DNA from 2 places in the Planococcus alpniumensis genome. Region 1 is predicted to be linked to the other one. Evidence: a T-box and tRNA genes for the amino acid it is inferred to sense, from the RefSeq annotation. Region 1 holds a T-box; the other holds one or more tRNA genes.
What was found. The T-box of region 1 lies ahead of G3255_RS07440 (valine--tRNA ligase). A T-box ahead of a tRNA ligase gene usually reads a tRNA of that ligase, here a tRNA-Val.

Region 1 (15,123 bases):
ACGATTTGGAAAGCGTGCGCCTAGCGTTCCAGGAGTTCGGAGATGATTTGGCGGCAGTGATCGTCGAGCCGGTCGCCGGCAATATGGGCGTCGTTCCGCCAGCTGAAGGATTCCTTCAAGAGCTGCGCAACTTGACGCATGAAAACGGCACCGTCTTGATCTTCGATGAAGTCATGACTGGCTTCCGCGTCGGCTATAATTGTGCACAAGGCCATTACAGTGTCACGCCGGACATGACGTGCCTCGGCAAAGTCATCGGCGGCGGGTTGCCTGTTGGCGCATTTGGCGGCAAACGCGAAATCATGGAACAAGTCGCACCAAGCGGCTCGATCTACCAGGCGGGCACACTGTCCGGAAACCCGCTCGCGATGCGTGCAGGTTTTGAGACATTATCGCGTTTGAACGAAGCAAGCTACGAAACATTCGTTGAACGTGGTGACCAGCTGGAAAAAGGTTTCCGCGAAGCGGCTGAAAAATACAATATCCCGCATACGGTCAACCGTGCTGGTTCGATGATCGGCTTCTTCTTCACGAATGAGGAAGTGACGAACTTTGAAACGGCTTCGAGTTCCGATCTGGAGTTGTTTGCGGAGTACTATCGTTTAATGGCGGAAGAAGGCATTTACTTGCCACCATCCCAGTTTGAAGGCATGTTCCTATCGACTGCCCATACACCTGAACATATCGAACGCACAGTGCAAGCATTCCATAATGTGTTTGCGAAACTGGCAAGATAAATTAGAAGAATCGTCCTTGAAGGCTAGAAAGACTGGCTTTCGGGGGCGGTTTTTTTATAAACAAATCTTTGCACTGTTTCCGGATAGCGGAAGGAAGAGCAATATATTGACCATAAGCGTGACAAAACTTATGAGTTGATGGATTGATTTATAGAGGGAAATTCATTTTATGTCTAATAGTCTGGTAATATAAAACTAATAGATCTTTTAATTAGTGAAAGTTGGTAACGCATTGAAACGTTTTCTAATGACTTTGGCCATCGTATTGGGCGCTGGCTTTTTGTTGAGCCTGACTGGTTTGTTCCTGCCGTGGCTGTTGGGCCCGATGGCGGCTTTTCTTATCTTGCGGCAAGTGACCGATATGAAGTTCCACTGGCCGAAAGTATTCCGGACGCTTGGGTTGTTGCTGCTTGGCGTGCAGATCGGCGCAGCCTTTACCCAGGAGTCGGTATTGTTGATGGCGGCGGATCTGCCGTATATGTTTATCATGACCATCGCGGTCGTCGCGTTTTCCTTAGGGCTCGGCTGGTTGTTCCAGCGCATGACGCGCGTGACGATGTCGACGGCGTTGCTCGGATCGATGCCGGGAGGCTTGTCGCAGATGGTGCTCATTTCTGAAGACGTGAAATCCGCCAATGTGACGATCGTGTCGGTCATGCAGACTTTCCGCATCCTGCTTATCGTCTTTACCGTGCCGCTCGCTGCAGGACTTTTATCAGGGCGGGCTTCTGGCGATATTGTGGAGGCGGGCTTCCAGTTCTCACCTTACGCATTCGGCATTGCCCTTGTCTTCGGCTACGTATTATTCTGGATCATGAAGCGCATTTCTTTTCCAGCACGTGAATTGATGGCGCCGGTTCTTGCGATGGCGGTCGTCCAGACCTTGACCGGCAGCGATTTAATTGATTTGCCGAGTCTCGTCATCATTATCGCGCAAGTGTTGATCGGGACGCATCTTGGTTTATCGATGGAAAAGCTCGGCGATTCCTTGGACGGGCGGATTGCGGGGGCGGTGTTTCTCAACACGGTACTGCTGATCGCTTTTTCTGCGGGTATTGCCTACGGGCTCGAATGGTTATTGCCAGAGTATCTATTCCTCGACTTTTTCTTGAGTGCAGCTCCCGGCGGCATGGCCGAGATGACGATTACCGCACTCGAAGCGGGGGCGGATGTGCCGCTGGTGACGAGCTTACATCTGTTCCGGCTGTTCTTCATCTTGCTCATTGCGGCACCACTCGTCGCCTACTACGTGAAAAAGCTTGACGCTAAATCAGGCTATTGAGTACAATAAGCTTAACAGGATATTGATGCGTTGATGAGGATAGTAAAGTGTCCGGGACATTTCAGAGAGAAAGCCGAGTGGTGAAAGGCTTTCATGTTCCGCATTTGAATGTCACCTCGGAGCAGTTGCCGTGAAATGAGTAGCGGGAACCGGATGCGAATCCGTTATCGAACTTGAGAGCCAGGCGAATTCTGCCTGTGTATAAAGGTGGTACCGCGAAAAACTCCTTCGTCCTTTACGAGACGACAGGAGTTTTTTTGTATTCATTTTTAAGTTCGACAGAAAATGTGCCGCATGTTGGCCAAGAGGAGGAATTTGGATGAGCAAGCAATTATCAACGAAATACGAACCGCAAGCAATCGAACAAGGGCGTTACGACTGGTGGGTGGACAATAAATTCTTCGAAGCGAAACCGGAAAGCGGCAAAACGCCATATACCATCGTCATCCCGCCGCCGAACGTCACGGGCAAGCTTCACTTGGGGCATGCTTGGGATACCACCTTGCAGGACATCATGACCCGCATGAAGCGCATGCAGGGCTATGATGCGTTGTGGCTGCCTGGCATGGACCATGCCGGCATCGCGACACAGGCGAAAGTCGAAGGCAAGCTGAAAGAAGAAGGCCGTTCACGCCACGATATGGGCCGCGAAGCGTTCCTTGAGGAGTCGTGGAAATGGAAAGAAGAATACGCAGGCCATATCCGCCAGCAATGGTCGAAACTTGGCCTGGGGCTTGACTATTCACGCGAGCGTTTCACTTTGGACGAAGGCTTGTCCAAAGCGGTGCGCGAAGTATTCGTCAAATTATACGAGAAGAAATTGATTTACCGTGGCAAATACATCATCAACTGGGACCCGGCGACACAAACAGCAATCTCGGATATCGAAGTGATCTACAAAGACGTACAAGGTGCGTTCTATCATATGCGCTATCCGTTGGCTGATGGTTCTGGCCATATTGAAATTGCGACGACTCGCCCTGAGACGATGCTTGGCGATACGGCAGTCGCGGTTCACCCGAGAGATGAACGCTATCAGCATTTGATCGGCAAAAAAGTCATCTTGCCGATCATCGGCCGTGAAATTGAAATCGTTGCAGACGATTACGTCGACCGCGAATTCGGAAGCGGTGCCGTGAAAATCACGCCGGCCCACGACCCGAACGACTTTGAAATCGGCAATCGCCACAATTTGGAACGCGTTCTCATCATGCATGAAGACGGCTCGATGAACGAAAACGCCGGCAAATACGAAGGCATGGACCGCTTCGAATGCCGTAAAGCAATTATCAAAGACCTTCAGGATATGGACGTTTTATTCAAAATTGAAGAACATCTTCATTCCGTCGGGCATTCCGAGCGCAGCGGTGCAGTCGTCGAACCGTATTTATCGACACAATGGTTCGTGGACATGCAGCCACTCGCGAAGAAAGCGGTCGACAGCCAGAAGAGCGAAGACGGCGTCAATTTCGTGCCGGACCGTTTCGAAAAAACCTATTTGCACTGGATGGAAAACATCCGCGATTGGTGCATCTCGCGTCAATTGTGGTGGGGACATCAGATTCCGGCTTGGTACCATAACGAAACCGGCGAAATCTATGTCGGCCACGAAGCACCGGCGGACGCAGAAAACTGGACGCAAGATGAAGATGTTCTCGATACGTGGTTCTCATCCGCCCTATGGCCGTTCTCGACACTCGGCTGGCCGGAAGAAAACGATGAGTTGAGCCGTTACTACCCGACCGATGCACTCGTGACGGGCTATGACATCATCAACTTCTGGGTATCGCGCATGATTTTCCAGGCACTTGAATTCACTGGTGAAAAACCGTTCAAAGACGTGCTCATCCACGGCCTCGTTAGGGATGCGGAAGGACGCAAAATGTCGAAATCACTCGGCAACGGCGTCGACCCGATGGACGTGATCTCGGAATACGGTGCAGATTCCTTGCGCTACTTCCTGGCGACTGCATCATCTCCAGGGCAGGACCTGCGCTACTCGAACGACAAAGTCGAGTCGGTTTGGAACTTTGCCAATAAAATCTGGAATGCCTCGCGCTTTGCAATGATGAACATGGAAGGCATGGAGCACAAAGATATCGGTTTGTCCGGCGAGAAATCCGTGGCTGATACATGGATCTTGACGCGCCTCAACGAAACGATCGAACAAGTGACAGACCTTGCGGAACGCTACGAGTTTGGGGAAGTAGGCCGCTTGCTTTACAATTTCATCTGGGATGATTTCTGTGACTGGTATATTGAAATGGCGAAATTGCCATTGTACGGAGAAGACGAGCAGGCAAAAGCGATGACGCGTTCGGTGCTCGCTTACGTGCTCGATAACACAATGCGTTTGCTACACCCGTTCATGCCGTTCATCACTGAAGAAATCTGGCAGAACTTGCCGACTGAAGGCGAATCCATCACGATTGCCGCTTGGCCGACAGCCGACCCGGCACTGAGTGATGTGAAAAAAGCCGACAGCATGAAGCTATTGATGGACGTTATTCGTTCGGTCCGCACGATCCGCGCGGAAGTCCAGACGCCGATGAGCAAGAAAGTGCCGATGACGATCAGCGCGAAAGACGCGACAACTTTATCGGTGCTCGAAGAAAACGCAGCGTATATCGAACGTTTCTGCAACCCGGAGACGTTGACGATTGGCCACAACATCGAAGCACCAGAGAAATCGATGTCAGCGGTCGTGTCCGGAGCGGAATTGTTCATGCCGCTTGAAGGCTTGATCGACATCGAAGAAGAATTGAAACGCCTGCAAAAAGAACTCGACAAATGGGCGAAGGAAGTCAAACTCGTTCAAGGCAAATTGTCGAACGAACGCTTCGTGTCGAAAGCACCGGAAGCGGTAGTGGCAGAGGAACGCAAGAAAGAAGCGGATTACCTCGAGAAGCACGCAACCGTTGAAAAACGCATGGAAGAATTGAAGAACCTGTAATAGAAAAAAGCGATTCCCGAATTGGGGAATCGCTTTTTTAGTTCCGGTCACTTTCGCGGAACGGATAGTTTTGTTCCAGTTTCGTAAAATGTTGTGCCAAGAGCTCGGCGATATTGTCCTCATGTGTTTGATAAAAGGAGCGGGCGCCGACGGGGTCTTCAAGTTCATTGAACACATGGCGGCCGTCTTCCAACAACAAAAAATCGATGCCGATATAATCACTCTTCAACGCTTTGGCAATGTTTTCAATGTCTCGCCGTTGGACAGCCGTCAGTTCAAAGCTTTCAGCGCTAGCACCAAGTGAATAATTCGCTTTGAATGAATCAGTGGCACTGCGTTTGACTGCACCGACGATTTCCTTGCCGATGACGTATGCCCGGACATCGGCTATATGCGGGATGACAGGCTGATAGAGGAGAGGTACTTTAGTGTCCGGCATATCTTGAGCGGATTTCACGAGCCAAACTTCCTGGCCTCCATGGCCGTCTGCAGTTTTGCTTACATAAGGCACTGGGAGCGGCGTTTTCTGTGTCGGGATCACCGGCACGCCGAGCAGTTGCAGAAATTGATGGCTCTGCCATTTGTCGTTGGCGATGCGGTTCACTTCTGCACGGTTGATGAGCCGTACGCCGCGGTCTTCCAAAAAACGCGCCGCATGCGGCTGGCGTACGCGAAAAAACACCGATTGCCCCTGGACACGCTTAAGTAATTGTTCCAGCCCCGAATCGCTCCAATCGTCCCAGGTGAGTAACTCAATTGAACAAAAGCGCTTTAATTCATCAATAAAACCTTGATTGTGCTGCGCAGCGGCGGATTCGTATAAAAAGATCATGCCAAATCCTCCTGGATATAGCGGATCATCTCATCTGCGACATTGATGCCTGTGACATTGAGGATATTGCGGATATGTGCAGCCGCATTGACTTCACAGACGAGCGTTTGGCCGTCCGGTCCGTATAGCAGATCGACGCCGGCAAATACGGCACCGACTGCTTGTGCCGCCTCCAGTGCGAGTTGTTGTTGCTCGGGAGTCAGTTCGACTGGGAACGCCCGGCCGCCGTTTGTGATGTTCGCACGGAAGTCGGTATCGGATTGTCGTTTCATGGCCGCAACGATTTTTTCTCCGACGATATTGACACGGATGTCGCGCCCGCGGCTTTCCGCGATGAATTCTTGGAATACGTAATCGATTCCGGATAGGCTTTCGACTTTTTCGTAAAACTCAATTTCCGTTTCAATCAAATACACTTTCATGCCAAACGACCCGTGCCCTTCCTTGATGATCATCGGCAAGCCGATTTGAGCCAATACGCCTTCAAAATAGCCGGAACCTTGGATCGTGAAGTTCGGATACACTTTCGGAGCGACGATCGTCTTCGGCATCGGGATTTTTCTTTCCGCCAAGCGGATGTATTGCGTGGCTTTGTTATCGCATAAGTCGATGATCGCCGGATCGTTATAAACGGGAACCCCACGGCTTTTAAGAAAATAGCCGAGCAAAATGTCTTTGTCGAGCAGCACCGCAAAATCGGGAAACGACTGCTGTTCAGACAGCGACATTTGGATTTCGTAATTTTTCTTGATTGACACTTGGATGCCTTGGCGCTCGGCGGCTTCTGCCATCAATTGCGCTTGGTCTTGAAATTTATCGGAAACGAGGCTTCCGTTATAGATAACCCAACAACTCAGCATTTCCATTCCACCTTCATGATATACTCATACGTAAAAAGTGTATCATGTTTACTTACGGAAAGAGGTTTTTTTATGATTACAGGACTCGATCACTATAAAGATAAATGGGGTGTCCGGTCGGATGCTTCGATTCAACCTGGACTAGAAGCGATGGAATCCGCTTTGGCTGAGTTGGGGAACCCCCATCAAGGACTGTCCTTTATCCACATCGCAGGAACCAATGGCAAAGGCTCCACGGCAGCTTTAGTTTCCTCCATTCTTATGGCGCACGGAAAACGGGTCGGCAATTTCTTTTCCCCTGCGATCGAAGATGTCCATGACCAAATCCAAATCGATCGGCTGCCGGTCGGAGCAGCGGAAATCGACCAGGCAATGGAACAACTGGCGAACGTGAAAACGCCATTGACGGATTTTGAATTGCTGACGGCTGCTGCCTTTCTTATATTTAAAGAAAAATCGTTGGACTACATCGTTATCGAAGCGGGCATGGGCGGCAGATTCGACAGCACCAATGTGATCGACCCGCTCATTGCGATCATCACGAGCATTTCCAAGGAACACACAAAGTTTCTCGGCGACAGCATTGAAGAAATTTCCTGGCATAAAGCCGGCATTATCAAATCAAACAAGCCTGTCATCATCGGGCAATTGCCGGATCCTGCCCGCATGATAGTCAATGAAATTGCGAATGAAAAAAATTCTGCTGTCTTTGCTGTTCAAGAGGGCTATAGCGGTCCTTTGAAACTGAAAGGGGATCATCAGAAAATCAACGCCTCTTTGGCATGGATGGCTGCTGAGCAATTGCTGGCAGGAAACTTTGATGAAGAAAAAGCGGTTTACGGCTTATCTCACGCTTCTATTTCATTCCGCTTTGAAGAAGTATTCCGCGATGTTATTTTTGACGGGGCACACAATGAAGCGAGCATCAAAGCTTTGGTGAAAACCATACAGCAAAATTACCCAAATAAAAAAATCTGTATCGTAATGGGGTTAATTCAAGGTAAGGACTATTTATCTATTTTAAGAGAGCTGGAAAAAATTAGCACTGATTTTACGTTTATTGATTTCAGCGAAGACCGTGCAATGCCGGCGCATATTTTATTTTCAGAAAATATAAGTAAAATAAAGACAATTCGAAATGATTATGATATATTACCTGTACAAGAAGATAGGGAAGTGACAATAGTCACAGGTTCTCTTTACCTACTTAGTATTTTAAAACAACAAAATTATGAAATGTTCCGGCATTACAAAAACCGCTGATCATCAAAATGGGGGCGCTGCAAGAACATAGCAAGGGAGAAGAGCGATGGATCCATTATCAAAAAGAAAGAGAATTCTTTGGACGGCATGGTTGTTAATCGTTCCGCCAGGACTCTACCTTATCTATCAATATTACCCGCCGCCTGCTATGGAAATGGCCGATATGTTAGCCTATTTGGCTTTTTTCGTTCTGGCTTGCTTGTTCCCGATGAACATTGGCGGCGTGCCGACGTACCTTGTCCAATGGCTAATGGTTGCCGTGTTCTTGAAGTACGGGCTATTCGTGGAAGTCATACTTTCCCAAGTAACGATGCTCATCGTTATTTTACGGTTGCGGACTTCTGAAAGCCTGTCGGTGCGAATTCCGTTCAATTCCATGATGTTTTATTTTATTTCTGTAATTGCCGGTTTGTCATTTATGCTTGCAGGCGGTGAGATCGGTTCGTTGAATCTGGGAGATGTTATCTTGTTCGGCCTGTTGTTCCAGACCGTCTCTTTCGTCGCAAATCAATTGATTCTCTATGGCTATATCCGCATCCTTGGTGAACATAAAGATTTTTTCTCACTCGATACCATTTGGGATTTCTCCATTACATTTTTAGTTTTCCCATTCTCTATCGCCCTTTATATGTCAGAAGCTTATTTCGGCTTGGCGGCATTGCTGCTGCTCGGCATTCCGTTCTTTACGATGACTGCCATTATACATATGTACACCAATTCTGAAAAAGTGAACAACGATTTGAAAAAAGCGGGGGAGATCGGACATCAACTGGCTGCCCGCTTGTCTTCCGATGAAGTGCTCGACCAGTTCGTCATTCAAGTCGCTGAACTTTTTAAAGTGGATTATGCCTATGTAATCGATTACCGGAACAACGAATTATTGATCATGCTGCGCATGTTTGAAGACAATGAATTCAAACCAATCGACATAGAGCCGGTCAACTACGACCAAGGGATCGCGGGAAAAGCAATCATTGAAAACGATTCTTTTATTTTCAGCAGCAAAGCCCAGTGGAAGAACATACCAACAGAGTATATCCATGCGGAGTCAGAGAGCCTCATGGCGATGCCCATTTCGAGAAACAATAAAATCGAAGGGGTGTTGGTTCTCGCCACACGCCGGAAGCACGCATTTCTTCACCACCAGCTTCAAATTTTGGACATCTTAAGCACTTATTTTGCCGTTTCCTTGGAAAAAGCGGTGCTCGTCCAAAAAGCGATCGCTAAGAGCGAACGCTGCGGGCTGACCAAATTATACAATTACCGCTATTTGGACGAAGCGATCGGCAAATGCATGGAACAAGTGAACAACGGAGAACTCGACAACTTATCCGTCATCATGATGGACATCGACTATTTCAAAACAATCAACGATAAATACGGGCACCAAAGTGGCAATGAAATCTTAATCGGTCTTGCCAAACTATTAACTGACATGGTCGGAAGCGAAGGAACCATTGCGCGCTATGGAGGCGAAGAATTTGTCATCCTGCTGCCAAGCTACGGCAAAGAATTGGCGCTGTTGTTCGCTGAAAACATTCGCAAGGAAATTGAAAAGCACGAATTCACCATCCACAGCGATCTGGATGAACATCGAGGCCCTACCAGCATCAAGATCACCATGAGCATCGGCGTCTCCTCAGCACCACAAGACAGCGATGACGCCATGGCCATGATCCGCAATGCGGACCGGGCTTTGTATATTGGGGCGAAGCAAGCGGGGCGGAATAAGGTTGCGGCTTATACGAAATAAGACTACAGATGGGCGCTCCCCATTTCTAGTCTTTTTTTTGTGGGCATTTTAAATGATTGGAATAAAACAATGCGAAAATACAAAAAAAATGCAATAATAGTGATGAATACATGTATGATATGAAATAAATTACATTTAATTGATAAATTAATAATAAGTGACATTGTTGATGAGGTGAAGGTATTTGAAATTTCTATTAAACAATCAAGAAGGCTTATCCATTTTAGAGATTCTTGCTTCAATTTTATTGTTATCAATTATAATTATAGGTTTTATGCCTTTGCTTTTTCATTCAGGTAACGCCATTGAGAAATCCGGTGTTGTAATAGAAGGAACATATATTTCTCAAAACTTAATTGAAGAAGTATACGAAGTTGTCAGCAGTGATGTGGGCTTTAGCGACTGGCTAGATGATCCTGAAACAATAAGTACACAGTGGGATTACGTGACATCTGATCGGGATTGCCGTATGCATTTTCAAAACACTTCCAATGGCATTGTTGCCAATATGTATATTAACGCGGCATCTGACGAAGGTCCATCATGCGAAGCGCTGGATGAGACTGCCATGAAGAATGTTCTTATTACTGTCTCGACATCCAATAAGCCGACAATAATCGAATCACAAATGGAGACTATCTTAGTATGGGAAAATTGATGCGTATTGCAAGGTTGGATTCCAAAGGTTTGACGCTGGTGGAAATTTTAGCGGTTCTAGCATTGCTAGGTATCATCATCACCTTGTCGATGAATATATTTGTCACCGGAAAAAACACAGTGGATAGGCAGAACACGGAAGCTGATATGCAAGATTCAGTGACTTTGGCTATGAAAGATATCACTAAGCAAATTCGAAGTGCTGAAGAAGTGACATTAGAAGAAAATGATATTGTTTCAGAAACGGGAGCTTGCACCTATCAATTTGCCAATGCCCAAGGGACTACTTTAGAAACAGAATCCTTTAACTATCGATTTTCCAATCAAAAGATATACAAAAATGACGTAATGCTCGCTGAAAATATTGGAGCTGCTGCATTTTTGAAAAAAGACAATATAGTATTAGTGAAAATAGAAAGTCTGGACAAAGAGATTTCTCTTTGTACTAAGATCCTCATAAGAGAGTAGGTGGAATTAATGAAAAAACATTCTGGTAACCCATTAAAGATAATGACCAACAATGAAGGCATTTCTTTGGTTATGGTGCTTTTTGTTTTAGTAGTTATTTCTATTCTCGGACTTTCTATGATGGGGATGGCCGCCAACAACTTGACACAAAGTACTGGTGAACAAGACTTCCAATCGGCATTTTACATCGCTGAAGGCGGAGCAGTAAAGGCGATGGAAGAAATAAATGAAGAGAAAATAAAAATAGAATCAAATACAACTTCATCGGATAATTTCTTTCAGGAATTTGAACTTGCCCTTGCTGACCTGAACTCTCGTGTAATAGACTCTTTTGCTCCACATGCTGGAGAAACTCCGGTTGCTACTATTACTATAGAGAAAATCTCACTTGGGAAATACAAGCTGACATCTGTAGGAGAGATTGGCAGCCGTAAACGGGAAGTTTCAGGACATTTCAACGTGCAATACACACAAGGAAGCCGGTTTTCAATTCCGACAAACTTATCTTTGTACACTGAAGAGCAAATCGAGTTGACTGGCGGTGCGCAGGTTAATGGAAGTGTTGGTACTGAATTAACCTCAAACGGCTCCATCAAAATGGATGGTGGAGCAGGAATTTCAAATCAAATACTTGTTCCTGTCGGTTCTTCTCCCAACCCTATAAATGCTCCAAACGATTTGCTGAGCAAGCATGTTTCCAAAATTTCAAATTATAGTGGACAGCTGGTGCCACGTGAATTGCCGGCATTCCCTGAATATCCCTCATACCAACAAATGGCAGATGTCACAATCGGTGGTCAATACAATCGATTCAAGGTTATTGATAATGGAAACTTGAATATTACTTCGTGGCAGGCACAGAATTATATTTTAAATTTAACTAGTGATGTTTATTTTAAAAATATAAATGTAGCGCAAAATATTAAATTGACCATAGAAACGGGCAACAAAGACAGGGCGATCGTTGTAGATAATTTGAATTTGGCCACCGGTCAAATCCAGATAACCGGAACAGGAAAGTTAACGATTTATGTGACGCAAAATATGGCATTTGGCAGTGGTAATTTTAATCTGGATGGAAGCAGAGACAAACTGGAAATATTCTTGAAAGGAACAGCTGGAAACACTGCTAAGAAACACATCAATATTGCTGCTGACATGAAAATCAACGGTTCATTATATGCTGAAAATGCAAATATAACGTTTACAGGTGGAGGAGGCTTTTTAGGGCATGTGTTGACTGGTGGGGATAACCTTACAATTTCAGGTGGCGCCCGAGTGGGAAGTTCTCTTATTTTTGCACCAAATGCAGGTGTAAAATTATTAGGTGGTGGAAAAGTGGATGGATCCATCATCAGCAAAAGTTATTATGCCAATGGGGGAACGATTTTGAAATATGTTCCAATAAATCATGAAAGCATACCAATGATCGGAGAGCTTGGCTCAAGTGAGTCCGAGGTTGAAATTATTCCAGATCCATTTAGAGAATCGTGATTGCTACAACGAAACAAATAGATAAAAACTTATAGGGGGTATTCGTCGTTGGTTTATATTCTGATTTTCATTATCATCTCGGCAGTGGTTTTGCCGCTCACATATTTGCTTTTCAAACAGGTGCCGCTCGCAAAGCGGATGACAATTGTCGTCGGGGGACTTGCCACTGCGGGGGCAGCACTCATGATGCAAGGAATATATGCTTGGTACATGGTAATGCTGGCGCTTCTCGGATTGTCTTTTTTGGTTGCTTTTGCATACATGAAACTGACCGAGAAAGAACAAAAAGAGAGGCAGCGCTTGGCTGAAGAGCGCCGCGAGCTCAAAAGGCAAAACACAAAAACTTATTTAGCGACGCCAGAAGAAATACCCGCATTTGCAGAACCCGCTGAAAAGCCGAAACCGTTCGGCATGCATTCGATTGATTCTGGGCGAGAGGAGATTACCCGTGGACAATAAATTATTTGGACTGGCGTTTGCGATAGTTTTCGGCTTAGCGGTTTCAGTCTATAGCACGGCCAATGCCGGGGCTTATGCTGTAGATAACTGGCTGTTTCCAACAGAGGAATTTGGCGACAATACTTATATTGGCACGACCGATGTATCTAATATGGCAGTAGAATCGGCGAAAATGATGTTTGCTGGCCAGTCAGAAACGTGGCGCTCAAATGCTGAACTTCTTGTTACTTACCAGGATGTAACAGAAACTTATCCATTGGAAAATGCGGAAATTCTTTTGGATGAAACAGTGCGCAATGCCAAAACAGGTACTCAAAATAGTTTTGTTTTCGAGTTGCCGTCGTCCACGACGCGTTCTTTTTTAAGTGAACATTTTCCGGTAGCTGATTTTTCTGAAGGGGATATTGACGCCATCAACGGAAAATTGGAAACAGCTCTTCAAGGAGGGCAGATAAAAACGCAAGTCTCGATCAGTGATGATAGCCTGAGCATTGATCGTGAGCAGCTGGCAGCGGTTGCATTTCCATCTACGCTTTTAAATGAAGGCAGTTCCGTTGTGATCGAAGCTTTGGACGGAATTCAACTGGCACCAGAATCTCAATTCTCTTTTCTTGAATTTGTTGCCGGACTTCCACTGAATGATGTCAGCGATGCTCAGCTGACGCAAATCGCATCCGCAATTTATAGCACAGTGCTTCAAACCAACTTCCTAATAGATGAGCGCAGTATCGGTTCTCAGGTGCCGGACTCGATTCCATTAGGACAAGAAGCGTCAATAAACCGCCAACTTGGCATCGATTTGATCTTTACGAATCCAAATGAAAGTTCGTTCACTTTGAATTTATCTATCGAAAGCGACTCTTTGAACGCGTCCATCGCAGGATACCCTTATCAGTATTCATATACGATTGGAATTACTGAAGAAACGAATATCGAGCCACGATTGATTAAGCAATTCAGTGCATTTGTTTCCAGTGGCAATCAAGTTGAGTCAGAGGGACAAGCCGGAAAACGTTTGAATGTCATCCGAACAATTTTTGATGGTGGAGAAGTGATGGAAGTCGAAACGGTATCGAATGATTTCTATCCGCCAGTCCACCGTGTCGAAGTGCATGCGTTGGCTCAGTCGGAAGCAGAAACGTCAGTGCCGGTTGCCGGAGAACCCGGGTTTATCGATACTGATGGCGATGGCATTCATGATGAAACACCAATCAACAGTTTTCCGACAATAGGCCAGCCAGGTTTTATCGATCTAAATGGTGATGGTGTCCATGATGGAATTATAACCTTGCCCACCATCGGCCAGCCAGGTTTTGTAGATGAGAATGAAGATGGAATTCATGACGGAACACCGGCTATTACCGTTCCGGTTGAGGGGCAGCCTGGTTTCGTGGATGAAAATGGCGACGGTATCCATGACACGATAACGATTACGCCGACAGTGCCATCGGCTGGACAACCCAGTGATTCAGTTTCTGACGATCCGACAGCTCCTGAACCCACTGAAGATGAAAATACAGCTGACGAGGTGCCTATTTACGATAAAGGCGGCAAGCTGATTCCTAAGTAACTGTAAGAGAGGGGAGCTCGACATGGCGATTGTCAGAAAAAGACTAGGCGATATATTGGTCGAACATGGATTGTTAACGGAAGCGGATTTACAAGAAACATTGAGCGGCAAGCAAACCGATCAAAAGCTTGGAGATGCACTCCTGCAGCGCGGTATCATCACAGAGCAGCAATTGATCGAAACGCTGGAAGTCCAGCTGGACATCCCTCATGTATCACTTTTTCGCTACCCGTTCGATCCGATGCTTTTCAACGTAGTGCCTAAAGAGTTTGCTAAGCGCAAGCTTTTGGTGCCGTTGAAGACGGAAGGGGACCGGTTGTTTATTGCCATGAACGACCCGACGGATTTTATAACGATAGATGATCTCAGGCTGACAACCGGCTTCCAGATCGAGCCGACGATTGCTTCCAAAGAAGATATCGTTCGGACTATTGCCAAATACTATGATGAAGAATCGTATGACGAGTTATTGGAAGAATTACCTCAGGTTGCGGAAGAGCAGCAAAGAGAATTGAATGATCTGGATGCACCGATTGTCCGGCTGGTCAACCAGATACTCTCGAACGCCGTTGCCCAAAAAGCCAGTGATGTCCATTTTGATCCGCAGGAAAACCGGGTTCTGGTGCGCTATCGAATTGATGGCACGCTCCGCACTGAGCGGGTTTTGCCTAGAAATATGCAACAAATGATTACTGCAAGAATCAAAATTTTGGCGAACTTGGATATTACCGAGAATCGTATTCCCCAGGATGGCCGCATCAAGACAACGGTAGACTTTCGCGCCATCGATTTGCG
Region 2 (15,123 bases), 780 kb from region 1:
AAGTGCAATTGCACTTTCTTTTTTTATGGGGTAATATTAGTACCAGGTAATAATATTAGGAGGTATATATATGTCGATTTCATTAAAAGATAAAACATACGTCATCATGGGGGTTGCCAATAAGCGCAGCATCGCATGGGGAATTGCGCGTTCATTGGATGCGGCTGGAGCGAATTTGATCTTTACATATGCAGGAGAGCGCTTTGAAAAGTCGGTGCGTGATTTGGTCGCGACACTCGATGGCAAGCATGAGCAAATCTTGCCGTGTGATGTGACCAGCGACGAAGACGTAGAGAAATGTTTCAATACGATCAAAGAAAGCGCTGGAAAAATTGATGGGCTTGCGCATTGCATCGCGTTCGCGAAAACCGAAGAATTATCAGGCGACTTTTCGGACACATCGCGCGATGGCTTTTTGCTCGCACATAACATCAGCTCGTACTCATTGACAATCGTTTCGAAATACGCAAAACCATTGATGACAGAAGGCGGCAGCATCGTAGCCTTGACATACATCGGTGGAGAGCGCGTTATGCCGAACTATAATGTCATGGGCGTGGCCAAAGCATCGCTTGAAATGTCTGTCCGGTATTTGGCAGCGGATCTTGGCAAGCATGATATCCGCGTCAATGCGATTTCATCCGGCCCGATCCGCACATTGTCTTCTAAAGGCGTCAGCGACTTCAACTCGATTTTGCGTGAAATCGAAGAGAAAGCACCGCTTCGCCGCAACACGACACCGGAAGAAGTCGGCGACACGGCCGTCTTCTTGTTCAGCAATATGTCCCGCGGCATCACGGGCGAGGTCTTGCACGTCGACAGCGGCTATCACGTCTTATAAAACGCATGAAAAAAACCTTCCGGAGTTTTCCGGAAGGTTTTTTATTATAGGGTTTTTTCCATTTGTCGGTGGGGAATGCCGGCGTCCATGAATTCGGGAGAGACCACATCATAGCCAAGCCGTTCGTAAAACGGGATGGCATGGCTCTGGGAATTGAGTTGCAAGCGGAAATAGCCGATCGAGCGGGCATATTCCTCCAGCTGTTCCATCATCTCCGCCCCGAAGTGATGTCCGCGGTATTCAGGCAACACGCAAACGCGCTCGACTTTGCCGACGCCTTGTTCGTATTCGCGGATCCGGGCAGCGGCAATCGGCTGTTCCAGTTCATAACCGATAAAATGAGTGGCGCTATCGTCATGTTCATCCATTTCCACATGAAGGGCGACGCCTTGCTCATCGACGAAAACTTTTCGGCGTATTTCAAAAGCCTGTTCTTTTTCGAGTTCGGTTTCAACGATTTTTACTTTTTGCAATTAAGCTTCATCTCCTGACAACCGGAATGTATCGTACACAGTCCACGAACCATCTTCCAATTGATAGAGCAGGTGGACGCGGTCGATTGTCTCTTCGTGATCGATTCCGGCCATTTTCAATTGGCCGTAGACATCAGCATGCTCCGAATCGGAGAGTTTTTGTGCGATGGTGATATGGGGCACAAAAGGATGGTCCGGCATGCCGCCAAGAAAATCGGAGTGGAGGTCTTCGTGAAGATCCATCAGCTCTTTTGAAGGTTCGATCTTGAAGTACAAAGCGTTTGTCACCGGCGTGAACGTGCTGACGCGCGTTGCATGGATACGGAACGGTTTTTGGCGTTTGGCGATATTGCCAAGCTCTTCCGCCATTGCTTTTACTTCTGAGTCATCCGCTTCGAAAGGCCCTTTCAATGTAATATGGGGCGTGATCAATTCGTAATGCGGGTCATAGCGTTTCCGGTAGGAATTCGCCAAGTCTTGTAGTTTTTTCGATGGAAATGCTGCAATGCCATATTTCATAATCAATAGACCTCCTCATCTAATAAATGCTTGCTCTTCAATTATATCAAATTGTTCAGTTTGTTTCCTTAAGGCCTACATGCCGAAATTCATCAGCAGCGCCCGTTTCAGGTCAGGCTGCCAGTATTTCCATGTATGGTCTCCTTTGAATTCTTCGTAAAACAGCGAAAACCCTTTATTTTTCATCAACTCATTCAACTCGCGGTTCGGCGTGAGAAAGTCGGCGGTTTCCCCGTTGGTCAGTTTGACTTCGGTTTCTTCCGAGCCGATGACATGATAGACCGTGAACGAATTGTTCATCGAAAACTTCTCGACAGCTTGCATCATTTCCGGCCCGACTTTCGGCGATTGGAGAATGACACGCCCGAAAATATTCGGGTATTTCAGTGCAGCCATCAAGGAAACCGTGGCTGCCAGCGAATCGCCAATCAATGTTCGGCCCATGCCGACTTGGTAGGTCGGGTATTTCTCATCGAGGTAAGGCGCCAGCTCGTGAGCCAAGAAACGCAAATAAGCGGCATGCTGTTCGCCGGTCGGTTCGTATTTTCGGTTGCGGTCTTCCACGCTTTTATATGGAATGCCAACGAAGATGATGTTTTCAATCTCCTGATTTTCCAGCAATTCATCAACGACACGCGGCACACGGCCGAGTTGGAAATAATCCTTGCCATCCGATGCGATGACGAGGCTGTATTTATAAAGGGGAGAATAATTTGACGGCAAATGGACGAGTACTTGCATGTCTTCTCCCAAGGCATCGCTGTAAAGCGTGAAATCTTCTACGCTTCCTTTGTTCATGATGTTGCCTCCTTCTAATTCTATTGTACAAAAATTGTAACATATTCCCCCATGCAAGGTATAATGGACGGGAAGACAAATCCAAATAGAGAGAGGGGATGGCATTATGGATGGAGGACGTTTCCGTGTGCATTCAGAAGAAGTGACCAAAGCGACGCATGAAGCTTTGGAAAGAAGGGGCGTTACGAAAGAAGATATCGCAAAAATCGTGTTGGAAATGCAATTGCCTTTTAATGAAGGGTTGACGCTGGACCATTGCATCGAGTCGGTCGAAAGCGTCTTACGCAAGCGGGAGATGCAACATGCTCTTCTGGTCGGCATTGAACTCGATGAACTGGCGGAGCAAGGCAAATTGTCCCAGCCGCTTCAACAAATCGTCGGTTCGGATGAAGGCTTGTTCGGGGTCGATGAAATGATTGGTCTCGGCGCTGTACTCACTTATGGCAGCATCGCCGTGACAACATTCGGGCATTTGGACAAAAACAAAACCGGCATTATCCATAAGCTCGATACGAAATATGGGGAGCACGTCCACACGTTTCTTGATGACCTTGTTTCGAGTATCGCGGCGTGTGCCTCTGCCCGCATCGCGCATCGCACACGCGACTTAGAGGAAGAAGGCAGAAGCTTCGAAGATCTAACTCCTGAAGAGACGACGCCGGAAACTCATGTGCCCGGAGCGGAAATATAAAAAAAGGTTTTTATTGCCATAAATTTGGTTTGAAACCGATTCCATTTGAAAAAATTAAATTGACAGATGGACAGAAAGTCATGGTAATATGAAGGGTGAAAGAAACTATAGATAAAGGGAGGCCGATTTATGTTAAACAAAAAGTTTGGATTCTATGCGACTGTCGCTTTGGCCGGATCCGTATTCCTGGCAGGCTGTGGAGACGATGCAGCAGATGAAGGAGAAGGCGGCGGAGCAGCTGAGCCGGAATTCATCAGTGTATTGACTGGCGGAACAACAGGTACTTATTATCCGCTTGGCGGAGCGATGGCGACGATCATCGAGAATGAGACAGGCATCGATACGACTGCCGAAGTGTCCCAGGCATCTGCAGCGAACATGACATCCCTTGCTGATGGCACGGGCGAGATCGCTTTTGTGCAGACAGACACGGCTTTCTACGCATCTGAAGGTTCGAACATGTTCGAAGGGGAAGTCATTGACAGCGTCTCCGCTATTGGAGCTCTTTACCCAGAAACGATCCAGATCGTCACGACTGAAGGGTCTGGCATCACGGCGTTTGAAGACTTGGCAGGCAAATCGGTATCTGTCGGTGCACCTGGTTCAGGTACCTATATCAATGCTGAGCAATTGCTTGAAATCCACGGGATGACCATGGATGATGTCGATGCGCAGAACTTGGACTTTGGCGAGTCGCAGGAAAGCTTGCAATCTGGACAAATCGATGCAGCGTTCATCACAGCTGGAACGCCAACTGGCGCAGTTGAAAGTTTGAGTGCCACTTCCGATGTAAATATCGTTCCAGTAGCAGAAGATAAGGCTGCTGAACTGATCGAGAAATACCCGTATTATGCAGAGGATGTAGTTCCATCTGGCACATACGGATTGACTGAAGATGTCCCGACAGTTTCCGTTCTTGCCATGCTTGTCGTCCAAAACGACATTTCTGAAGATACGGTCTATGACATCACAAAAGCAATTTATGAAAACACAGATCAAATCCAACACGCTAAAGCTGATTTCATCAAGGCTGAAACAGCTCTAGACGGCATCGGGATCGACATCCATCCTGGCGCTCAGCGTTACTTCGATGAAGTAAACCAATAAGAATTGATCAGAATAACGGGCGATAAAGCGAAAGCTTTATCGTCGTTATTTATTTTTTGTCACTAGGGGGGAATCATCTTGTGGAATAATAGGATTCTCAAAGCCCTTCTAATATTAACCATCCTCACCCTTATCTGCTCCGCACTTTTCTTCATCCCATATCAGAAACACTTCGTCTTCATCGATTCGGAAACAAACGAAATTACAACGCGCATTCCAGTGGTAGAAGACCGCTTCAAGATCCGCTATACGCATTCGATCCATCTATCGGATGTCATCGAAAGTTACCGTCTTGATGATGAGGGGCAGCTGGTGATGACGGAGCTGGAGTACGAAGATTTCAATATCGGCATGCCGTCTAATGCAGGAGAAGGGGAGCGCTTTGTCGAAAAAGACGGGAAATACTTTATTAAGGATATGAAGCGGAAGCTGCCCGAATTCCGGTTGCTAGTCGGGGACGTGGACGCGGAACTCGCTTTCCTATACGGGGGAAAAGAACTGGACTTGAAGAACAGTTTGGAAAGAGGCAAGATCTATACATTCCGTGCCCAGCGCTTATCCATTTATCAGCAATTAGAAGGAGTGAACATCTATGAGCGATAAACTATCGCCAGAAGAAAGAGAAAAGAAAAAACTTCCGCCTGAAGACGAAGGCCACTTTTCAGAGGAGCAGCAAAAAGAACTTCTCCAGAAATACGATCCGGAATCGAACACCCGTGATTTATCAGGCATAATCAAACATGTCGTGTTTTATGGGCTTTTGGCCTTTTCATTGTTTCAATTGTATACAGCCATCTTCGGCCAATACACAGCGTATATCCAGCGCTCTGTCCACTTAGGATTCGCACTATCGCTCATTTTCATCCTATTCCCAATGCGCCGCCGGAAAGGTGCGCGCCATAAAGTGGCCTGGTACGATTACATATTCGCCTTATTATCTATCGGTGTCGGCGCTTATTGGCCGATCATGTACGATGATTTGGTGTTCCGCATTGGCCGCGTGACTGAGCTGGATCTGATTGTCGGGATTTTAGCCGTTATTTTAACACTTGAAGCAACAAGACGGGCCGTTGGGATGCCGATTACGGTCATTGGTATACTGTTTTTGACCTACGGATTCTTCGGGCCGTATTTTCCAGGGTTTATGCGCCACCGCGGACAGGACCTGGAATCCTTAATCCAGTTGATGTTCTATACAACGGACGGGATTCTCGGCACGCCGATCGGGGTCTCTGCGACGTTCATCTTTACGTTCCTGTTATTCGGTTCGTTTCTGGTCAAGACAGGGGTTGGGCAGTATTTCAATGACCTCGCCGTGTCGCTAGCCGGAAATCTGACCGGTGGCCCGGCAAAAGTGGCAATTTTCTCCAGTGCCCTGCAAGGGACGATCTCAGGGAGCTCGGTTGCAAACGTTGTTACATCGGGGTCTTATACAATCCCGATGATGAAAAAGCTTGGATATAAGAAAGAATTTGCTGGCGGCGTTGAAGCAGCAGCTTCGACAGGCGGCCAATTGATGCCTCCAATCATGGGAGCGGCAGCGTTCCTGATGGTCGAATTTATCGGCGGTGTCACTTATTGGGAAATTGCCAAAGCGGCAGCCATTCCGGCACTCCTGTACTTCACAGGCGTTTGGATCATGACGCATTTCGAGGCGAAACGGATCGGCTTGAAAGGTCTGTCGCATGAAGAAATGCCGGACCGCAAGGAAGTATTGAAAAAAATCTATTTGTTGACGCCGATTCTTGCGATCATCTTGTTCTTGCTGGTCGGAATCCCGACGATGCAAGCGGCATTATACGGTATTTTGCTGACGATTTTTGTCAGTGCCTTCAATAAAGAAACACGCCTTGGCTTTAAAGACATCATCCACGCTCTTGTGGACGGGGCCAGAACTGCACTTGCGGTCGCAGCAGCGACAGCTACGGCAGGGATTATTGTTGGAGTGGTCGTCAAAACCGGACTTGGCCTGTCCTTGGCAAACGGACTCGTTTCCGCATCTGGCGGGAACGTCCTGTTGACATTGTTCTTCACCATGCTCGCAGCCATTGTGCTTGGTATGGGATCGCCGACAACGGCTAACTATGTCATCACGTCCACCATTGCTGCTCCTGCCATCATTACCTTGCTGATGGTCGATGAGCCTGCTGGCGCAGCTGTTCCAATCGTCGTTGCGCTGTCTGCGCATTTGTTCGTTTTCTATTTCGGGATCATCGCAGATATCACCCCGCCGGTCGCGCTCGCTGCCTTCGCAGCTTCCGGGATTTCCGGAGGGGAGCCGATACGGACTGGGTTCAATGCGGCGAAGCTGGCCATTGCGGCATTTATCATTCCGTATATGTTCGTCTTGTCGCCAGAACTGTTGATGATTGACACGACCTGGACCCAATTGATCTGGGTATTGATCACCGCCATCACCGGCATGATCGCCATCGGGGCCGGTTTGATCGGCTATTGGTATCGCAAGCTCAATTGGATTGAGCGAATCATCACATTTGTTACAGGAATTGCCTTGATCTACCCGGAAGGATTTACGGATCTTATCGGGGCGGCTGTCTTTATCATTTTGTTCGCGATCCAATGGATGTCGAGAGAGAAAAAGACGAAAAGACCTCAAACTGCATAATAAAAAAGATGGAAGCCCTCGGGCTCCCATCTTTTTTTGTTTGTGGAAATAATAAAAAAACACCAACCGTTTTACCGGTTGGTGTTTTGTGCAGCGCGTAGCATGCTTAGATGATTCCTACTGGGCTCGAACCAGCGACCTCTACCCTGTCAAGGTAGCGCTCTCCCAGCTGAGCTAAGGAATCGCAATCTCAAGGACATTTATTATTATATATGCCAGTTTAAAAAAAGACAATAGCTTTTGTGAAAAAACTTTCGGCTTTTTAAAACCGGCATTGTTTTTCAACTCTTCAAGAACAGGCTCCATTCGATTGTCGTGCGATCGCCGATCACGGACCAGCATTCCAGCGCCACGGCCGTTCCGTCCAGATGGTCAAATTCCAGCGCCAACCTTGCAAACAATGGGCCCCAAAACGGAGCGGGGACCTTGCCGATGAGCGGGACATGCGGCTGCCACTGCACATCAGCGCCATTGGAATATTCATGGGCTGCCAATTTCAATGAGCTGTATAATTCACCGAGTGCTTCATTTGGATGGACCTGCAAATAAAATCGCGCGCCGTCTTTGGAAAATCCGATATCGCTGGCATGGAAAGAAGGGGGAGCGGTTTTTTGGGCAATCGGTTCCAGTGCTGCCTTCAAATGATGCGGAGCGGTTTTTTCAAAAATCAGCAGCGGGATATGCGGCAATTGCAACGCTAGTTTGGAATTCGGTTGGCGTAGCTGTCTTTGCAGGTTTTCGATCGTTGTAGAGCTGCGGTAATCAAGGCGCAGGACAAGCAATTGCATCGTATTCCTCCTTTTTTACTGGCCGGAACTGCGGAAACCAGCATCTCTTGCTTGCTGCTCCGTACAGAACCATTGTTCAGGATTGGTCCCTTCATAGGAAGGAGAGCCGGGCATGTGATAAATTTTATTGCCGCTCCGATTGATATTGCCTTTAATGCGGCAGTCATCAGCGGTATCGGTGCCATCTACTTCAGTTTGCTCGTAAGCATTTGCATTGAATCCGCGGTCTGTCGAATAATCTTCAAATTCCCAAATACCGATTTCAGCATCTTTCGCTTCGGCCTCGGCGTCGCGGAATTCATCGACATAGCGTGTATTCGGCGGGAAGATATAGGCAACTCGTGCAAAGCCTTCTTCAAGCAATTGCTCCTGTATGCTTTCCCCATCAGCATAAAAATACGCGAGCAGGCGGTCGTAATCGTCAAACCGGTCGCCAACATCAAATTCAATTTCGACTTGCTTCGCCTGTTCGATCAGTTCGCGGTTGCGCTCGGTCGCTTGTGGACCGAGTGGCTGCTCGCCGAATCTTGGATGGTTTGTTTCCGGCGTATCGACCAACAAATAACGGACCGTGGTTTCTTTGGCATCATAGATGATTTTGACCGTGTCCCCGTCGATGACATCGGTGACTTCTACAGCCGTCCTGCCGGCAGTGCCGCCTGTATCGGTGGTGCCAGGAAAAGTACATCCCGACAACACCAGCAGGCTGATCAATAATAAGACGAATGACTTCATGGCAATCCCTGCTTTCTAAATCAAATTATAGCGAAAACAAGTGCAGGCGACAATGAACGGACAGGATACCATGAAAAAAAGCGCTTGCTCCCAATCGGACGGGATCAAGCGCTGCTATGTACTTGCCAAATGGTTGGGCATCTTCATTGCTCCAACGTGCTCGTGGTTTCACCGAAGTATAATAGGCTGTCTTCGTTGATGGTTTCCAGCTTTTCTTTATCGACACCCATTTCCAATGTTCCCGTAAAAATCGGCTCCCACCAGTTTTTCTGTTCATTCATGTTGTTTCCTCCTATTCTTTCGAATGTAATTGTTTGACTATTCTATACCCCACAAGGTTACACTTATAAACAATGAAACAAAAAAGGGGCGATGGTTTTGATAGCGATTGGAATTATTGGAGCGGGAATTGTCGGGGAGCGCCTCATCAAGCAAATCCAACAAGATGACGCAGCACAAATCGAAGCGGTTTATGACACGGACAGGAATCGGCTAAACTACATCGAAGAGCACTACGGCGTAGCCGTCACCGACTCCTTGGACGAACTGTTCCAAGCTGACATCGACTGGGTCTACATCGGCACACCGCCGAACAGCCATGCGGAGCTTGCAGAAACTGCTGCAAGAAGGGGCTTGCATGTATTGTGCGAAAAGCCGCTTGCCCAAGACGCACGGGCGGCACAGGCGATGGCAGAGTCCGCGACGAACAACCGGATCCACACCGCCATGCATTTCCCGTTGATGTATTCGCCGATCGTTCGCGACATGGCGATGCGCATCAAAAGCGGAGATATTGGAAAAGTCCGCCGTATCGAATTGCATACGGTGTTTCCAGAGTGGCCGCGGGCATGGCAGCAAAATCCGTGGATTGCCTCCAGGGACCAAGGAGGATTTGTGCGGGAAGTCTTCCCTCATTATTTGCAGTTAATGCATCGCCTGTTCGGGACATTGGAGATTTCCGCACACCAAGTGGATTTTCCCGAAGATATTGAGAAATGTGAAACCGGAATCATCGCCCACGGCAAGACGCAGCAAGGTTCGCCTTTTTTATTGTCTGGCATGAGCGGGGCAGGGCAGAACGAACTGTTGCAATTTAAAGTGTATGGTGATGACGGAGTGCTAACGCTTGAAAACTGGTCGCGTTTGTACCGCGAAGAACGGGGGAAAACACGTGTAGAAGTGCAAACGGAAAAAACCGTGCGTTCCTTATTCGATGAAATGAAAGAACAATCGACGTTCCTCGTCGGTTTTGACGAAGGTTTAGTCGTCCAGCGTTATATCGACCAATTATTGAAATGACCCACAGGAGGTTTTTAACAGTGAATTTTACAGCGAATGATGTAGAGGATATGATAGCTGATCAACGAGGCTATTATTTTACAGGCGTGACAAAATCGGCGGATTTCCGCATTGCGCAGCTGCAGCGCCTAAAGTCTGCGATTCAAGCCCATGAAGATGACATTATCGAAGCGCTGCAATTGGACCTTGGAAAAAGCGAGTTTGAAGGATATGCCACGGAAATAGGCTTTGTGCTCGATAGCATTGGCCATATGACTAAGCATCTTGAAAATTGGATGAAGCCCGAACAAGTAAAAACGCCAATCCACCTCCAGCCTGCCAAAAGCTTCATTATCCGTGAACCATACGGCTCGGTGCTGGTTATCGGCCCGTTTAATTATCCGTTCCAATTGGCGATGGAACCGCTCGTCGGCGCCCTGGCATCTGGTAATTGCGCCGTCGTCAAGCCCTCTGAAGCGACGCCGAACGTCGCACGCGTCATCCGCACGGTCTTAGAGGAAAGTTTTCAGCCGCATTATGTGAGAGTGGTCGAAGGAGAACGCGAGGAAGTGACCGCACTGATCCATGCTTCCTTTGATTATATTTTCTTTACCGGCAGCGTGCCGGTCGGGAAAGTGGTCATGAAAGCGGCATCCGAACGATTGACCCCGATTACGTTAGAGCTCGGCGGCAAAAGCCCGGCAATTGTCGACCAGACGGCCAACTTGGAGCTTGCGGCCAAACGCATCGCCTGGGGCAAATTCATGAATACCGGACAAACATGTGTGGCACCGGATTATCTTTGTGTCCATGAGTCGGTAAAGGCGGACTTCATGAAGATCTTCATCCAGACAATCCGTAAGTTTTATGGCGACAACGCCCAGGACAGTCCGGATTACGGCCGCATCGTCAATGAAAAACATCATGACCGGCTAACTGGAATCATTGAAAAAGAAAAAGCCCATATTGTCTATGGCGGCGACTTCGATAGAGCTGACCGTTATATTGAACCGACATTGCTCGACAACATCGATTGGAAAAGCCCATCAATGGAAGACGAATTGTTCGGACCAGTTTTGCCGATCATCACCTATAACGATTTGCCGCAATTGCTGCGGGACATCCGGCGTTTGCCGAAGCCGCTGTCTGCCTATCTATTCTCTGAGAATGATCGGGCCGTCCGGTTCTTCCTGGATCAATTGCCATTCGGCGGAGGCTGCATCAACGATACGGTTTCACATGTCGGCAGCCATTACTTGCCATTCGGTGGCGTCGGGCCATCGGGCATGAATTCGTATCATGGAAAATCAAGCTTTGAGACCTTTACCCATGCCAAATCGATCGTCAAAAAGTCCACGAAATTGTCGACCAATCTGACATACCCTCCTTATAAAAACCGGGCGAAATGGATCCGGACAGTATTGAAGTAGAAAGCGGCCTTTAGGTCGCTTTTTTCTTTTTGAACCTGCTATGATTAAGGAAAAAAGGGGGTGTGCAGATGACGGAGCGCATTTTGATCGTGGAAGATGAAAAAAGCATCGCCCGTGTCCTTGAGTTGGAACTGAAATTCGAAGGCTATGAAACTGCGGTCGCTTTGACAGGTTCGGAAGCCTTGATCCATTTCCGGGAGCAGGAATGGGATCTGGTGCTGCTCGATTTGATGTTGCCGGAAATTTATGGACTCGATGTCTTGAAACGGATCCGTGCATCTGATGCCAAGTTGCCGGTCATTTTACTGACCGCTAAAAACGATGTCAAAGACAAAGTGGCTGGGCTTGATCTTGGTGCAAATGACTATGTGACAAAACCGTTTGAAATCGAGGAGCTGCTTGCCAGAATTCGTGCCAACTTAAGGGAGAAAAATCCAGTTGATGGAAATTTGCACCGTTTTGAAGAGCTCACACTCAATGAAAGCACTAGGGAAGTCGTAAGGGCAGGGCGGCAAATCGAATTGACGCCTCGTGAATTCGATCTGCTATTGTATCTGATGCGTCATCCGAAACAAGTGCTGGGCCGTGAACAATTGCTGAATGCGGTGTGGGGCTATGATTATTATGGCGACACGAATGTTATCGATGTCTATATCCGTTATTTGCGCAAAAAGATTGATTTCGGTGAAGATGCCACCTATTTGCAGACAGTGCGAGGCGTCGGGTACGTCTTGAAGGAGCAGCCGCATGAAGCTCAAGCATAAGATTCACCTGTCCTCGACTTTATTGATGTTCTTTGTGCTAATGATCCTGGCGGTCGTCATTTACGTCTCCTTCAGCAGCCTGGCTTATGAAACAGAAGTCGAACGGCTGGAAGCTGAAGTGGAAGTGATGGTTGCGACATTCAATGCCAATAATACTGAAGAATCGCCAGATACTATCTTGCGCGCCTATGTGCCGGTAGACGGCTTGATCAAAGAGAAAAACCAAAGTAGCGGCTTGCTGAATACAATTATCCAGGATCCATCCGTCAATGTAGAATTTCCAAATGATGTCGAAGGGACTTCGGGAAGAATGGCTGTTGAAGGAGAACAATTTGCCTACGTCACGGCGCCCGTGATTTGGCCCGGTGGTGAAGTGCTGGAATTGATCGTCGCCCAATCGCTAGGTGAAGTGACCGCAAACCTCTCGACTTTGCGCTTGGTGCTCATTTCCGTGACGATGCTTGCGATGATCCCGATTTTCTTATCGAGTGCGTTGCTTGGCCGAGTATTGACCCGCCCGATCGAAGGGCTTACCGGGACGATGCGGCGCATCCAGCGCGACGGCTCTTTCGAGAAGCTGCCTGTCGCGGGAGAATCGCGGGATGAACTAAGCCAAATGGGCGTTACTTTTAATGAAATGATCGGTTTACTGGAAGAAAACTACCGCAAACAAGAAGAATTCGTTTCAAATGCTTCCCATGAACTGAAAACGCCGCTGACTGTCATTTCTAGCTATGCTGATTTATTGCAGCGCAGGGGTGCACAGAACCCGGCATTGCAGGATGAAGCTTTGACGGCCATACGCACTGAAACGGAACGAATGCGCCAACTGATTGAACAATTATTGCATATCGCGAGGCGCAGCCAAGCTCAAATGGATTGGCAAAAAACCGATCTGGATCCGGTGCTAAAACAAGTCATGACAGCTATGAACGCTTCCTATGACAGGGAATTCCGCCTCCAGTCCGAACAGCCGCTGATTGTCGAAACCGATGTCCAGCAGCTCAAGCAATTGCTCTATATCTTGCTCGACAATGCCCGCAAATATAGTGAAGACAGCATTGATATGGAGGCGGGGACAGATGGTGCGGTATATATCAAAATCCGTGATTACGGTGTAGGCATCCCGAAGGAATCGCTGCCTCATGTCTTTGAACGCTTTTACCGCGTCGACAAGGCGAGAAACCGCGAGACTGGCGGATTTGGGCTTGGCCTTTCACTCGCCAAAGAATTGGCGGATTCGCTTCATCTTCGTCTCGAGATAGACAGCATTGAACAATTGGGGACGACGGTGACCATCGTTTTCTCAGGGAATTTTAATGTTGGAGAGTTACAATCAGGGCAGGAGGGATGAGCATGCGAAAATGGTGGGCTATCGGAATAGTCGTCATCGTATTTTCCATCGCGGCACTGGCCTTTTTCCTGTTTCCGAGGACCGCTGCTGATTCCGTAACGATGGATGAAGCGGCACAATCAATTGAACAGCTTTACGGCGGTGCGATTGAAAATGTTACTGAAACGGAAGGGTTTTACCAAATCGAATTCAAGCGTAACGATGGCACCTATTTAGCGGCCATCAACCGCGCCGATGGACAGGTCGAATCGCTGGAATTGCTGGAGAAAACCGGTCCTGCAAAAGCACTTTCTGAAGAGCAAGCAAGTGAAGCAGCCTCAGCAGCGGAGCCAGGGGAAATAAAAGAAATCCAATATATAGAATCGGATAATCGTTACGAAGTGGAAATCCATAGCGAGACGGAACGGAAAATCTTGGCCATTTCCGCAGAAAGCGGGGAAGTACTGGATGTCCAAACAGAAGCGCTGGAAACTCCGGCTGAGCCGGAACCGGATTCAGCACCCGCACAACAAGAACCGGAACGCATCATCAGCCAGGATGCAGCAATCGCTATCGCAAAAGAGACTTTGGATGGAACAGTTGACGAAGTCGAATTTGTTCAGACAACGGACGGCGGCTATTATTTGGTTGAAATGGATGATGACGAATCCGACCGGGAAGCGACGATTCAAATCCATGCAATTCGTGGAGAGACGATGACCGTGGAATGGGATGATTGAGAAAAATTGAATGAAAACCGTTTTCACGAAATCGGAGCTGATGGCAAATTAACTCCGATTCGAGTTGAAAACGGTATTTTTTTGAATAGATTGTGCTGAATCCGCCTGTTCTCATGAATTTCTCATCTTTGTCTAAGCACAGTTTAAGCTTCAGTGGTTATATTCAAAGTAACGACAGAACAGGAGGAGATTAAATTGAAAAAATTAATCTATGTTTCAGCAGCGGTAGGCCTTTTGGTGTTCGGCGGCATTGTTCTCGCAGATACGGATGATACTGGAGTGAAGTTGGAGACGCAGAGTGTTCAAGGTCAACAGCTATTGAATAATGCACCAACTGATAGCTCGAACAATCCATCGGCATCTGGTACTGCAACAGCAGAATCCAGCGCGGAGGAGCAATCCGTAAAACAGTTTATCGGGGAGCAGCAAGCGATCGAAGCAGCACAAAGCGCAGCCCCAGGACAAGTAGAGGACATCGAGCGTGAGAACGAAGACGGCTGGGTACTTTATGAAGTGGAGCTTAAAGACGGCAAAGCCGAATACGATGTCATTATAGATGCCTCTGACGGCGCTGTGGTGTCGGTAGAAGCGGACGACGAAGATAACGACGACAACGACGACGATTACAATGATGATGACGACAACGACGATGATTATGATGACGATGATGACAACGACGATGAATGATTAGAAATTCAAAAACCTCCCGCCTGTTTTTAGGGCGGGAGGTTTTCATTGTTCCGGCAATAGCGGCAAAGTGACGATGACGCAGGCGCCTTTTTCTTCCGTGTTGTCGATCGCCAAGCTGCCGCCATGTTCTTGCGTAATCTTTTGGGAAATCAATAAGCCGAGGCCGGTGCCTGTAGCTTTTGTCGTGTAGAACGGTTCGAAAACACGTTCCGCAAGTTGAGGAGGGATGCCGGGGCCGTCATCTTTGAAATGGACCTTCAATACCGTTGCGTCGCGAATGGCAGTAATTCTCAATATTCCGCCGTCTTCC

Region 2: it encodes a tRNA-Val, which carries the amino acid that the T-box ahead of G3255_RS07440 (valine--tRNA ligase) is inferred to sense. The anticodon was not compared.

The regions. Positions count from the first base shown of each region.
Region 1 is NZ_JAAMTH010000001.1:1,461,609-1,476,731, forward strand. It holds gene hemL (glutamate-1-semialdehyde 2,1-aminomutase) at 1-737, shown strand, start outside; gene G3255_RS07435 (AbrB family transcriptional regulator) at 970-2,019, shown strand; T-box leader at 2,041-2,258, shown strand; gene G3255_RS07440 (valine--tRNA ligase) at 2,339-4,972, shown strand; gene G3255_RS07445 (ATP-grasp domain-containing protein) at 5,010-5,804, opposite strand; gene G3255_RS07450 (ATP-grasp domain-containing protein) at 5,801-6,664, opposite strand; gene G3255_RS07455 (bifunctional folylpolyglutamate synthase/dihydrofolate synthase) at 6,737-7,927, shown strand; gene G3255_RS07460 (sensor domain-containing diguanylate cyclase) at 7,974-9,680, shown strand; gene G3255_RS07465 (hypothetical protein) at 9,865-10,338, shown strand; gene G3255_RS07470 (PilW family protein) at 10,326-10,805, shown strand; gene G3255_RS07475 (DUF7305 domain-containing protein) at 10,815-12,299, shown strand; gene G3255_RS07480 (hypothetical protein) at 12,348-12,758, shown strand; gene G3255_RS07485 (VanW family protein) at 12,748-14,328, shown strand; gene G3255_RS07490 (GspE/PulE family protein) at 14,351-15,123, shown strand, end outside.
Region 2 is NZ_JAAMTH010000001.1:2,246,266-2,261,388, reverse strand. It holds gene fabI (enoyl-ACP reductase FabI) at 71-841, shown strand; gene G3255_RS11565 (GNAT family N-acetyltransferase) at 886-1,314, opposite strand; gene G3255_RS11560 (YjcG family protein) at 1,315-1,833, opposite strand; gene G3255_RS11555 (alpha/beta hydrolase) at 1,909-2,631, opposite strand; gene G3255_RS11550 (phosphatidylglycerophosphatase A family protein) at 2,738-3,322, shown strand; gene G3255_RS11545 (TAXI family TRAP transporter solute-binding subunit) at 3,452-4,429, shown strand; gene G3255_RS11540 (DUF1850 domain-containing protein) at 4,508-5,032, shown strand; gene G3255_RS11535 (TRAP transporter permease) at 5,022-7,055, shown strand; tRNA gene G3255_RS11530 (tRNA-Val) at 7,167-7,239, opposite strand; gene G3255_RS11525 (2'-5' RNA ligase family protein) at 7,337-7,843, opposite strand; gene G3255_RS11520 (thermonuclease family protein) at 7,859-8,578, opposite strand; gene G3255_RS11515 (hypothetical protein) at 8,722-8,859, opposite strand; gene G3255_RS11510 (Gfo/Idh/MocA family protein) at 8,957-9,877, shown strand; gene G3255_RS11505 (aldehyde dehydrogenase) at 9,898-11,286, shown strand; gene G3255_RS11500 (response regulator transcription factor) at 11,355-12,050, shown strand; gene G3255_RS11495 (sensor histidine kinase) at 12,034-13,404, shown strand; gene G3255_RS11490 (PepSY domain-containing protein) at 13,407-14,123, shown strand; gene G3255_RS11485 (PepSY domain-containing protein) at 14,319-14,810, shown strand; gene G3255_RS11480 (ATP-binding protein) at 14,856-15,123, opposite strand, start outside.